DNA from 4 places in the Vibrio diazotrophicus genome. Region 3 is predicted to be linked to each of the others. Evidence: predicted binding sites of a transcription regulator. Region 3 holds the regulator's gene; each other region holds the start of a gene.
What was found. Region 3 encodes PurR, which represses purine synthesis genes. Its sites were predicted from a motif close to TNANGNAAACGTTTNCNTNA; they were not measured.
Positions count from the first base shown of each region.

Region 1: a site for PurR is predicted at 1,968-1,987, ahead of glpX (class II fructose-bisphosphatase). Genes of this name have one in related genera too.
Region 2: a site for PurR is predicted at 1,890-1,909, ahead of AAGA51_RS18485 (formate--tetrahydrofolate ligase). Genes of this name have one in related genera too.
Region 4: a site for PurR is predicted at 1,951-1,970, ahead of glyA (serine hydroxymethyltransferase). Genes of this name have one in related genera too.

Region 1 covers NZ_CP151842.1:216,707-219,895, forward strand. Annotated here, with positions in the region: gene pfkA (6-phosphofructokinase) at 1-836, shown strand, start outside; gene glpX (class II fructose-bisphosphatase) at 904-1,911, opposite strand; gene zapB (cell division protein ZapB) at 2,233-2,475, shown strand; gene metF (methylenetetrahydrofolate reductase) at 2,565-3,189, opposite strand, start outside.
Region 2 covers NZ_CP151843.1:683,621-686,809, forward strand. Annotated here, with positions in the region: gene AAGA51_RS18470 (LysR family transcriptional regulator) at 1-676, shown strand, start outside; gene AAGA51_RS18475 (hypothetical protein) at 798-995, shown strand; gene elbB (isoprenoid biosynthesis glyoxalase ElbB) at 1,024-1,674, shown strand; gene AAGA51_RS18485 (formate--tetrahydrofolate ligase) at 1,938-3,189, shown strand, end outside.
Region 3 covers NZ_CP151842.1:2,028,733-2,031,921, forward strand. Annotated here, with positions in the region: gene elyC (envelope biogenesis factor ElyC) at 1-187, shown strand, start outside; gene torD (molecular chaperone TorD) at 332-979, shown strand; gene purR (HTH-type transcriptional repressor PurR) at 1,261-2,271, shown strand; cyclic di-GMP riboswitch class I at 2,446-2,544, shown strand; gene AAGA51_RS09260 (TfoX/Sxy family DNA transformation protein) at 2,658-3,189, shown strand, end outside.
Region 4 covers NZ_CP151842.1:857,649-860,837, forward strand. Annotated here, with positions in the region: gene vexH (vibriobactin export RND transporter permease subunit VexH) at 1-980, shown strand, start outside; gene AAGA51_RS03920 (YitT family protein) at 1,078-1,677, opposite strand; gene glyA (serine hydroxymethyltransferase) at 2,025-3,189, shown strand, end outside.

The DNA of each region.
Region 1 (3,189 bases), 1.5 Mb from region 3:
ACGGTCTATATGAAGACCGCATTAAGAAACTTGACCGTTCAAGTGTTTCTGATGTAATCAACCGTGGTGGTACTTTCTTAGGTTCAGCTCGCTTCCCTGAGTTCAAAGAAGTCGCAGTACGTGAAAAAGCTATCGAAAACTTGAATAAGCACGGTATCGAAGCGCTCGTTGTTATCGGTGGTGATGGTTCGTACATGGGTGCTAAGAAACTGACTGAAATGGGTTACCCATGTATCGGTCTTCCGGGCACAATTGATAACGATATCGCAGGTACTGATTACACTATCGGTTACTTAACAGCACTTAATACTGTTATCGAATCTATTGACCGTCTACGTGATACTTCTTCATCTCACCAACGTATTTCTATCGTAGAAATCATGGGTCGTCATTGTGGTGATTTAACTCTGACATCTGCAATTGCGGGTGGTTGTGAGTACATCATTACTCCTGAAACAGGATTAGATATGGATAGCCTGATTTCAAACATTCAAGACGGCATCAAAAAAGGTAAGAAGCACGCAATCATTGCTCTTACTGAGTTGATGGTGGATGCAAATGTACTGGCGAAAGAGATCGAGAAAGCAACTAAGCGTGAAACTCGCGCAACAATTCTTGGTCACATCCAACGTGGTGGTAAACCAACAGCGTTTGACCGTGTATTGGCTTCTCGTATGGGTAACTACGCAGTTCACCTATTAATGGAAGGCCACGGTGGTCGTTGTGTTGGTATCCAAAAAGAAGAATTGGTTCACCATGACATCATCGATGCGATTGAAAACATGCGTCGTCCAGTTCGTACCGATCTTTACAAAGTGGCTGAAGAGTTATTCTAAGCAACGTTTGAAGACAAAGATTAAACACAAAAAGACCGCTAGTGCGGTCTTTTTTTATGCTTAATTCTTAGAGAATAATGTCGCGAATTTCTGCGTCTTTACGTTCTAAGTAGTGAATCGATTTGATACGACGAATAGTACGGCAACGACCACGAACCAACAGAGTTTCGGTTGTTGCAATATGGCCTTTACGCGAAATACCTTCTAGCAGATCACCTTTAGTGATACCTGTCGCTGAGAAGATAATATTGTCACTGCGCGCCATATCTTCCATCTTCAGAACCACGTTTGCTTCAACACCCATTTGTTTGCAGCGTTCAAGTTCGCTTGCGCCCCAAATACGGTTGTCTTCTGTGTCACCTTTCACTTGATGACGAGGAAGCAGACGTCCATGCATATCGCCGTCAAGAGCACGAATAACAGCAGCCGAAACCACACCTTCAGGTGCACCGCCGATGCAGTACATTGCATCCACTTCGCTATCTGGCATACATGTCAAAATAGAAGCTGCTACATCGCCGTCTGGCACAGCAAATACACGAACACCCATTTGCTGCATTTCCGCTATTACCGCGTCGTGGCGAGGTTTTGCAAGCGTTGTAACAACAAGCGTATCAAGTGATTTACCTAAAGCTTGAGCAATGTTTTCTAAGTTTTCTTTTAGCGGTTTATTCAGATCGATACAGCCTTTCGCACCCGGACCAACAACCAGTTTTTCCATGTACATATCTGGCGCTTTCAAGAAACTGCCTTTTTCGCCAGCCGCAAGTACCGCTAGTGCATTCGATTGTCCCATCGCCGTCATACGAGTGCCTTCGATTGGGTCAACGGCGATATCGACTTCATCACCACCTAAACCAACTTTTTCACCGATGAACAACATAGGAGCATCGTCGATTTCCCCTTCACCAATAACAATTTCGCCTTGGATTTCTGTTTGATTCAGTAGTGTACGCATGACTTCTACGGCTGCGCCATCAGCAGCATTTTTATCGCCACGACCAAGCCATTTATAACCGGCTAGTGCAGCACCTTCTGTGACTCGGGAAAAAGCCATTGCTAAATCACGTTTCATTTTCACTCCAACTCAGAACGATAGGGGATAATTTTGGGCGGCATTCTAACATAATAGTAGGAAAACGTTTGCTAATTAGCCTAGCAGAGAGTTGTATTGGATCAAAAGATAGTGAGATTTAACACGTTACTGGGCGTATTCCGATCGAGCTGTAGTCACTTTCTTAGATGAAAGTTAGCGTTAGGTAAAATTGCGCTGTTTTTTTAAGCGAATAGCGAAAAAGATCGAATATAGTGAGTGTTTCTCTGGGCTGGGCTGAGTAGAATGGGGCAATCAGTGACGTTTTGTCCATTGCAACCGAATCAATAAAGGGTAAGTACCATGTCTTTTGAAGTACTAGAACAACTAGAAGCAAAAATTCAAACTGCGGTTGACACAATCGCTCTACTGCAAATGGAAGTTGAAGAGCTTAAAGAAGAGAAGCAAAAGCTAGTAGAAGAAGCGAATGAGTTAAAAGCAAACCACGAAGCTTCTATTCAAAAAGCACAACAAATTCAACAAGAGCACGACCAATGGCAAGAACGCATCCGTAACCTGCTTGGCAAAATGGATGATGTGGAATAAGCCTACGCTTTTCACAAACAAAAAAACGCCGAAGATTATCGGCGTTTTTTTATGTTTCGAATATCCAGTTAGAACAGCTTTGTTTGATGTTAGCGAGTAGGGCGAACACCTAAAGTATGGCAAAGCGCATAAGTCATTTCTGCACGGTTTAGCGTATAGAAATGGAAGTCCTTTACGCCTTCGCGTGAAAGAACACGAACCATATCAATTGCCTGACTTGCACCTACTAGCTGGCGTGTCACAGGATCATCTTCCAAACCTTCGAATTGTTTTGCCATCCAGCTTGGTACTTTCACATTGTTTTGTGCAGCAAAGCGAGATGCTTGAGCAAAGTTAGATACTGGCAGAATACCCGGTACGATTTCCACATCAATGCCTGCCGCTACACAGCGGTCACGAAAACGCAGGTAGCTTTCTACATCGAAGAAGAACTGAGTAATGGCACGGTTTGCACCTGCATCGACTTTGCGTTTCAGGTTCAGTAAATCCGCTTGAGCACTTTTTGCTTCAGGGTGTACCTCTGGAAATGCCGCTACTGAGATATCAAAATCGTGGCGAGATTTCAGTAACTCAACCAGATCGGATGCGTACATTTCAGGTTTGCCACCGCCAGGAGGAATGTCACCTCGCAGGGCCACAATGTTTTGAATGCCGTTTGCCCAGTAATCATCAGCGATGTTGATCAGTTCTTCACGAGAAGCGTCAATACAGGTC
Region 2 (3,189 bases), on a different replicon from region 3:
GGACGCCGTTACCGAGCTGCAAGGTGAGCCTAAAGGTAAACTTAAGATAACCGCCCCAATGTCTTTTGGCGTGCTTTACATCGCCCCTATCATTGCCGAATTTCTTGAGCAGTTTCCAAAAGTCACTATCGACCTACAACTAGAAGATCAAATGGTCGACTTAATCGAAGGAGAGTTCGACCTCGCCATTCGTATTGGCAACCTACCTATCTCAAATCTGGTGGCAAAGCGTCTAGTCAATTGCAAAAGCGTCTTGTGCGCATCACCTGAATACATAAAGCGTAATGGCTCACCGAAAAAGCCCTCTGATTTGATCGATCATAACTGCCTTGTTTACTCCTATTTCAGAGGCGGCAGTGAATGGACATTCGAGCAAGCGCACAACGAGTTTAAAGTGATTCCCAAAGGGAACTTTATTGTGAACAACAGTGAGGCGATCCGCCGCGCGCTCATCGAAGGTTTAGGTGTGGGTCAGTTGCCTACCTTTCTGGTGAGCAAAGACATCTTGTCTGGAAAATTGCTGCCCATAATGACGCCCTATTCTTTGCCCGAACACGCTATTTATGCCGTGTTTCCTGAACGTAAGCATCTTCCACATAAAGTAAGGGCATTTATGGAGTTCGTTGCGGACAAATTGGGCAGAGACAAACCGGTTTGGGACGAAGGTATATTCTGAGTCACAACAATAAAAGGTGAACGCGAGAAAAGGCCTGTTCACTGATTTAGCACAATAAACATCAGCGATTAACGACATATAAAACCTGTTAACCACTGTTTAGAGATCAATTGGATTAGCAATGAAACACTTCCTACCTTCATCTGTAATGCTTGTTCCGTTTGTTGTAAAACATTACCCAGATAGTGACACAGAATCCCAAAGTGAAAGTGAGCAAAATTCGAGCTGTGATCTGTGCGACGATCTAACAACCAATCCTCAGCTAAAATTATCTACCGAAAACCAAGTCAAAGCGAAAAAAGGTCGTAAGCTTAAATAAAGTCCTGCTTAACAAAAGGAATAAGTCGATGAAAAAAGTAGCCGTGATTTTAAGTGGCTGTGGTGTCTTCGATGGCTCAGAAATTCATGAAGCTGTCTTAGCGCTCCATGCCATTGAGAAGCAAGGGGCAAGCTGGCACTGCTTTGCGCCTAATATCGAACAACTGCATGTTATCAATCACCTGACTGGTGAAGTGATGACAGAAAAGCGCAATGTTCTGGTAGAGGCCGCTCGGCTTGTTCGAGGCAAGATAGACGATGTAGAAAAACTCAAAGCCGACGACTACGATGCGTTACTCCTTCCCGGTGGATTTGGCGCGGCAAAAAACTTAACTGATTTTGCAGTTAAAGGCACAGAGTGCACCATTAATGCTCATGTTGCGTCTGCTTGTCGAGCATTCGCTCAATCTGGTAAACCAGCCGCGTATCTGTGTATCGCCCCCACCATTATTCCAATGATTTATGAGCACGGCGTGCAAGGCACAATTGGGAATGACAAAGATACCGCCATCGCTTTCAATCACATGGGGGGGGATCACATCAACTGCCCAGTAGATGACTTCGTCTATGACCATGAACACAACGTTCTTTCTACGCCAGCTTATATGTTGGCAGGCAGTATTTCAGAAGCCGCATCAGGTATCGAACGTCTGGTTGAGAAGCTAATAGAGCTGGCATAGTCAATACCGCTGGCATAAATGGCTCGACGTTATAGAATGACAACAGCAAGGTGATCATCTCGGTCACCTTGCTGCTTTATAAAGGTTGTTAATCATTTCCAGTGAGTAAATATTATCCGAGACTTGACACAAATCAGCATAATTTTGAAAATCACCGCAATCGAACAATCCTCTCGCAAAAACACTTTACATCGATTTATTTCTAGATAACATGCCAACGCAAACGTTTGCTCAACTAAACATAAACACATTCTGAGGATTTTATGCTATCAGACATCGACATTTGCCGTTCCACCCCATTGAGCCACATTGATGCCGTTGCTGAAAAAGCAGGATTACGTGCTGAAGAGTACGAAAGTCACGGCCATTACAAAGCAAAAGTCTCATTAAAATGTTTAGAACGATTGCATGAAAAACCCGTAGGCAAGTTTGTATTGGTAACGGCCATCACACCGACACCGCTCGGTGAAGGTAAAACTGTTACAACCATAGGTTTAGCGCAGGGATTAGCAAAATTGAATCAGTCGGTTTTTGCTTGTATACGCCAACCTTCTATGGGGCCTATCTTTGGCGTTAAAGGTGGTGCTGCAGGTGGTGGTTATTCGCAGGTTGCTCCAATGGAAGAATTAAACCTGCACTTAACTGGTGATATTCATGCGGTGACCGCCGCCCATAACCTAGCCTCTGCCGCTATCGACGCTCGTATCTACCATGAGCAGCGTAACGGCTATGAAGATTTCGAACGTCGAACACAGCTTAAAGCGCTACGAATCGATCCACACCAAGTGGTATGGAAACGTGTTGTTGACCATAACGATCGCGCGCTGCGCATGGTAACGGTTGGCCAAAACGAAATGGGTAAAACCATCAATGGTTATGAACGTACTGATGGTTTCGATATTTCCGCAGCGTCTGAACTTATGGCAATTCTTGCCTTGGCTTCCGACCTTAAAGACCTGCGTCAACGTATCGGCAAAATTGTGATTGGCTACAGTTTTGATGGTAACCCAGTGACCACAGAGGATTTGCAAGTCGCTGGCGCGATGACGGTCAGCATGAAAGAAGCGATCAAACCAACGTTAATGCAGACTTTAGAAGGCGTGCCTACCCTTATCCATGCAGGACCTTTCGCAAATATTGCACACGGCAATTCATCGATCATTGCCGATGACATCGCGACACGTTTAGCCGAATACACAGTCACAGAAGGCGGTTTTGGTTCTGACATGGGTTTTGAAAAAGCCTGTAACATCAAAGCAAAAGCATCGGGTAAAACACCCGATTGTGCTGTTATTGTGGCAACCTTGCGCGGTCTGAAAGCAAACTCAGGTCAATTCGATTTACGTCCGGGTCAAGCTATCCCCGACTCATTGTTCGCACCAGATCGAGTTGCTTTAGTCGCAGGCTTTGAGAACTTAAAGTGGCACATCAACAACGTTAATAAATACGGTATTCCTGCTGTTGTCGCGATTAACCGTTTCCCCCAAGATACTAACGAAGAACTACAGCAGCTTA
Region 3 (3,189 bases):
CCCCATTCCGGCGCCAACCAACTTTCTGGCGCAAGTAAACATCGCGCAACCTTGGGAAAAGTACACGCCTAAAGCACGTTATTTGGAACAAACAGAACGATTCTGGCACGAGAGTTTAGGTCAACTTTGGCAGGGTCTGCGTGACTATGTCGCTGGTTATGAAGAAACCGTAACACAAAACCAGTAGTAATATTCACACTCTGTTAAGACCCGCCTAGTGCGGGTTTTTTCTTATCTTTACAGCACAATTTCCAAACAAATTAATCAGTAAATTTCATATAAAGCGCAATTATTGCTTAGACTTAGAAAAAGGCTGAACCGGAACTAAGCGATGAAAGAAATTAAAGCATTCAATGACAAACGTGCTGAAATTTATTGGTGGCTTTCAGGTCTGTATACTCATGAGCTCACTACACAAGAGTTAGCACGTTATGATTCCCCAGAGATTCATAGCTTCTTAGCAGGTCTTGGTGAGAATGCGCATTTAGCAGAACCTAGCCAAACGTTCATTTCTGTCCTCGACCGGCTCCTCAAGCAACAGGATGCTCAAATTCAAATAGCCAACAGCTTTGATCATCTATTTTCAAAATGTGATGAAAATTCTGCACTACCCTATGCTTCACTCTATTTTGATAAATCTAAGCTTGTTGATATATCCCCAGCACAAGCGATTGCGGATCTGATGGAACAAAATGGCGTTCATGTACAGAAACAGGCAGATGAGTCTTATGATCATCTTTCTATCGAGTTGGATTTTCTTGGCCACCTAATTATCCGTTCGAATGAACTGGAAAAAGAGCCGCATATGGAGAAAGCACTTCAGTTTCAAGCAGACTATATCCGTAATCATTTACTGAGCTGGGTGCCAGAATTTTCTCTTCATTGCTCAAGTGTGGACAAATTAGGGTTTTATTCTTCAATCTCCGTATTATTAGTTGCTTTTCTACAACTTGATTTACATTACCTTACTGGCGACTGATTCTCGCCGACAGCTCATTTTAGGCAATGAATTGTGACTACCGTTGAGTTTGCGCTTATGATTTGTCGTTGCGAGCTAACCGTTTGCGGTTTAAACTCAACAGCAAAAATATGATTAATCATTATTTAAAACGCAAACCGCTGTTTCAAAGCGGTTTTTGTGTTTTAGTGACTTTAGGCTAGAAGCTTTTCAACTTCGCCGCTGCTGAATCCGGCCAGTAATCGGGTTTGTTTGACCTAATAAAATTTAGCTAAAATCAGCAGTCAAAACAGGACAAATCTATGGCTACGATTAAAGACGTTGCTCGCTTAGCAGGCGTATCAACCACAACCGTATCACACGTTATTAATAAAACTCGCTTTGTAGCAGAAGCAACTCAAGAGAAAGTTCTTGAAGCAGTAAAAGAGCTAAACTACGCACCAAGTGCGGTAGCACGTAGCTTGAAATGCAATACAACACGTACTATCGGTATGTTGGTTACTCAATCCACCAACCTATTCTTCTCTGAAGTTATCGACGGCGTAGAAAGCTACTGTTACCGACAAGGTTATACGCTAATTCTGTGTAACACGGGTGGTATTTACGAGAAGCAAAGAGACTACATTCGAATGCTGGCTGAAAAACGTGTCGATGGTATTCTGGTGATGTGTTCTGACTTCACTCCTGAACTATCAGAAATGCTTAATGCACATGCTGACATTCCAAAAGTTATTATGGACTGGGGTCCAGAAGCGTCTAAAGCCGACAAGATTATCGACAACTCTGAACTAGGTGGCTACTTAGCAACTAAGTACCTTATCGACAGAGGACACAAAGACATCGCTTGCCTCAGCGGCCATTTAAACAAACTGGCTTGCCAGGAACGAATCGCTGGTTTCCGTCGCGCGATGGGCGAAGCCAATCTAGAAGTAAATGATAACTGGATTCTAGAAGGCAACTTTGAGTGCGACACTGCCGTTTTAGCAGCCGATAAGATCATCGCAATGGATAAAATGCCAACCGCAGTGTTCTGTTTTAACGACACCATGGCGCTGGGTCTAATGTCGCGTCTGCAACAGAAAGGTGTTCGTGTACCTGACGATATTTCTGTCATTGGTTACGACAACATTGAATTGGCTGAGTACTTCTCACCACCACTGACAACTATCCACCAACCGAAACGTCGTGTGGGTAAAAACGCTTTCGAAATCCTGCTAGAACGCATTAAAGACAAAGAACACGAACGCCGTATCTTTGAAATGCATCCAGAAATCGTAGAACGCGATACAGTAAAAGATCTCACAAAAGAATAAGTTACACTTAATAGAGCCCTAGAACTTCCTAGGGCTTGCGAGAAGTCTCTCGCAAAATTTTTCGATTGTAATAAAAACAGTAAACATAAAGTTCACTTTCTGAACTAAAATCACATTTAGCGCACATAAATGTGATGCTAATTCAAGTTTTTGATTATTATTTTCAGTCTAGTGTCACGCACAGGGCAAACCATTTGAAAGGATGGGACGCAAAGCCTCCGGCCTAAACCAAACGATGTTCATTCATCACTGGTAGGTAGCGGGGTTGCCGATGGCAAAAATCTATACATGAGTTGACTATTGATTGACATACTTCATGTATTTTTTTGCTATTCTCTCGGACCTGAATTTGGTGGCGTATTAGTTAATACACCGAGACTAACAGCATGGATAAACCAGTACTAAAAGACTCAATGCGGCTTTTTGAGCAGCTAGGATGTGTGAAATCACGTTCTATGTTCGGAGGGTTCGGCATTTTCATCGACGACGCGATGTTCGCTCTAGTGGTTAACGACCGACTGCACATTCGCGCAGATGATCACTCCTCAAAAAATTTCCAGCAACAAGGATATGAACCTTACGTTTATAAGAAACGTGGTTTCCCTGTTGTTACAAAATATTTCGCTTTACCTGAAAATGCTTGGGAAACCCCAGAGCAGATTATTGAAGAGGCGAAACAGGCTTTAGAAGCAGCAAAGCAAGAACGTGAAACTCAAGCGAAAGCGAAACCCGATCGCCTTAAAGATCTGCCTAACATGCGTCTGGCTACAGAGCGTATGCTGAAAAAAGCAGGCATCGATTCTGTTGATATGCTTCAACAAAAAGGTGCACTCGCCGCGTTCAGAGCGGTACAAGAGACTCACAACACAACTGTTGGTTTAGAGTTACTTTGGGCATTAGAAGGTGCAATTGAAGGTA
Region 4 (3,189 bases), 1.2 Mb from region 3:
ATAAACAAAGAGCATCGGAACTGAACATCAGTGTGCAAGATATTTCGGATACGCTGGAGGTAATGCTGGGTGGTAAGGCGGTTACCACCTTCGTCGAGCGTGGTGAAGAGTATGATGTTTATTTACGCGGTGACGAAAACAGCTTCAATAATGCTGCAGATTTAAGCCAAATCTATATGCGTACTGGAAACGGCGATCTTGTCACTCTGGATACCGTGACCAAAATTGAGGAAGTGGCATCGGCTATTCGCCTGTCACACTACAACAAGCAAAAAGCGATTACCATTACTGCGAACTTAGCTGATGGGGCAACCTTAGGTCAGGCTCTGGATTTTATGGATCAAAAAGCTTTGGAAATATTGCCAATCGACATCTCCGTCAGTTATTCCGGTGAGTCTAAAGACTTTAAGGAAAACCAGTCGAGTGTTGCGGTGGTATTCGCACTAGCCTTGTTGGTGGCTTACTTGGTGCTTGCCGCTCAGTTTGAAAGCTTTATCAACCCGATGGTGATTATGTTTACTGTACCTATGGGGGTGTTCGGCGGTTTCCTTGGCCTATTTATTATGGGGCAGGGAATGAACGTATATAGCCAAATAGGTATGGTGATGCTGATTGGTATGGTGACCAAGAACGGTATCTTAATTGTTGAGTTTGCCAACCAGTTACGCGACCGTGGCGTTGAGTTTGAAAAAGCGATTGTGGATGCTTCTGCGCGACGCCTTCGTCCTATTCTAATGACAGCATTTACAACTCTGGCTGGCTCTATTCCACTGATTGTCTCTACTGGCGCTGGTTATGAAAGCCGTGTGGCTGTGGGTACGGTTATTTTCTTCGGGATGGCATTCGCTACCGTGGTTACCTTGTTTGTTATTCCTGCAATGTGCCGTTTAATTTCAGCGAAGACACAAGCTCCGGGGCATGTTGAAGCGGAACTGAACAGAGAGTTGGGGCACGATAACAAAGGCCGAACAACTCACTAAGCCCCTTGCCTTAAACCCAAAATCAAAAAGCCCGCAAAATAGCGGGCTTTCGTTTTTCAATTCTTGTTCAACTTCGTCTAATTGTCTTTCACGGTGTCTAGATATATTTCACCGAGTAACGCGAAGGCTTATGGTTCATCGCTAATACGATGTTGAGTACAACAGCACCTGCGATAGACAAGATAATAATTGACGGTGTTAAGAAGAACAGCGAAGTAAACACAATGATGCAGTCTAAAACGAGTTGTGTTTTGCCCACCGAAATGCCGAACTTGTCCTGAATAAACAGACATAGCACGTTAAAACCACCCAAGCTTGAGCGGTGGCGGAACAGAATCAGCATACCTAACCCTGTCAGAAGGCCGCCAGCTAAAGCGCAGTAGGCGGGATCAACGTGTTCGATAGTGATGAAGTTCGACAAGTGATCAGTAAAGACAGAAACCAAAGCGCAAGAGATAGCCGTGTTGACCGAGAACCTAACCCCAAAGCGTTTCCATGCAAGCAGGTAAAAGGGCATGTTGACGAAGAAGTAGAGTGCGCCGAAGCTCCAAGGGAATACATGCGTCAGTAATAGTGCTAAACCCGCAGTACCACCTGTGATCAAATTGGCTGCTTTGAGAAAAAATAGTCCCTGAGACACGATAAAGGTGCCAGTGAAGATCGCTACCCAATCTTCCTTCCGTGAATGTGTTTCCATTTAAGATGCCACTAATTGCTAAAAAATAAGTAATTGGTAAAGAATAAGTGGATACTAATTAAAACCTGATCTTTTCGGTAGCTAGCGAACAAAAATTAGGGTAAACCTATGTAATCCCAAATTTACACAGTGTAAAGAAAATGTAGACACTCATCTGAAAAGCGCAAAAGATGAGCGGTGTTGTCAATCAACATGAAAAAACTGCATGATAATTTCTGTAATTTGGGCTTTATGATATAAATCAAATTATGTAGAATGCGCGCCATATTACGGTGACGAAAACGTTTGCTTTTGGTCGTTGTGTGGTTTTTTGCTACTTTCAGTCAAATCTGAGTCAGGAGATACAGATGCTTAAGCGTGATATGAACATCGCTGATTATGATCCGGAGCTATACGCTGCCATTCAGGAAGAAACTCTTCGCCAAGAAGAGCACATTGAACTTATCGCTTCAGAAAACTACACCAGTCCGCGTGTAATGGAAGCTCAAGGTTCTCAGCTAACAAACAAATACGCTGAAGGCTACCCTGGCAAGCGTTACTACGGCGGTTGTGAGTACGTTGATAAAGCGGAATCTCTAGCAATTGACCGTGCATGCCAGCTATTTGGCTGTGAGTACGCTAACGTTCAGCCACATTCTGGCTCTCAAGCAAACAGCGCAGTGTACATGGCTCTTCTAAACCCAGGTGACACTGTTCTAGGTATGAGCCTAGCGCACGGCGGTCACTTGACTCACGGTTCACCAGTAAACTTCTCTGGTAAACACTACAACGTGATTCCTTATGGTATCGACGAAGCGGGTCAAATCAACTACGACGAAATGGAAGCTCTTGCTCTTGAGCATAAACCTAAGATGATCATCGGTGGTTTCTCAGCTTACTCACAAATCGTTGATTGGAAACGCATGCGTGAAATCGCTGACAAAGTCGATGCTTACCTGTTTGTTGATATGGCGCACGTTGCTGGTCTGATTGCTGCGGGTGTATACCCAACGCCAATTCCACACGCACACGTTGTTACTACTACAACTCACAAAACACTAGCAGGCCCACGTGGCGGTTTGATTCTTTCAAACGCTGGTGAAGAGATGTACAAGAAGCTGAACTCAGCAGTATTCCCTGGCGGCCAAGGTGGTCCTCTAATGCATGTTATCGCTGGTAAAGCGGTAGCGTTCAAAGAAGCGATGGAACCTGAATTCAAAGCTTACCAACAGCGTGTTGTTAAGAACGCAAAAGCAATGGTTGCTCAGTTCCAAGAACGTGGTTACAAAATCGTTTCTAACAGTACTGAAAACCACCTGTTCCTTGTTGACCTAATCGACAAAGACATCACAGGTAAAGAAGCGGATGCAGCTCTAGGTGCCGCGAACATCACTGTAAACAAAAACTCAGTGCCAAACGATCCTCGTAGCCCATTCGTAACTTCTGGTATCCGTGTTGGTACACCTGCAATCACTCGCCGTGGTTTCAGTGAGGAAGATGCGAAAGCATTGGCTAACTGGATGTGTGATGTTC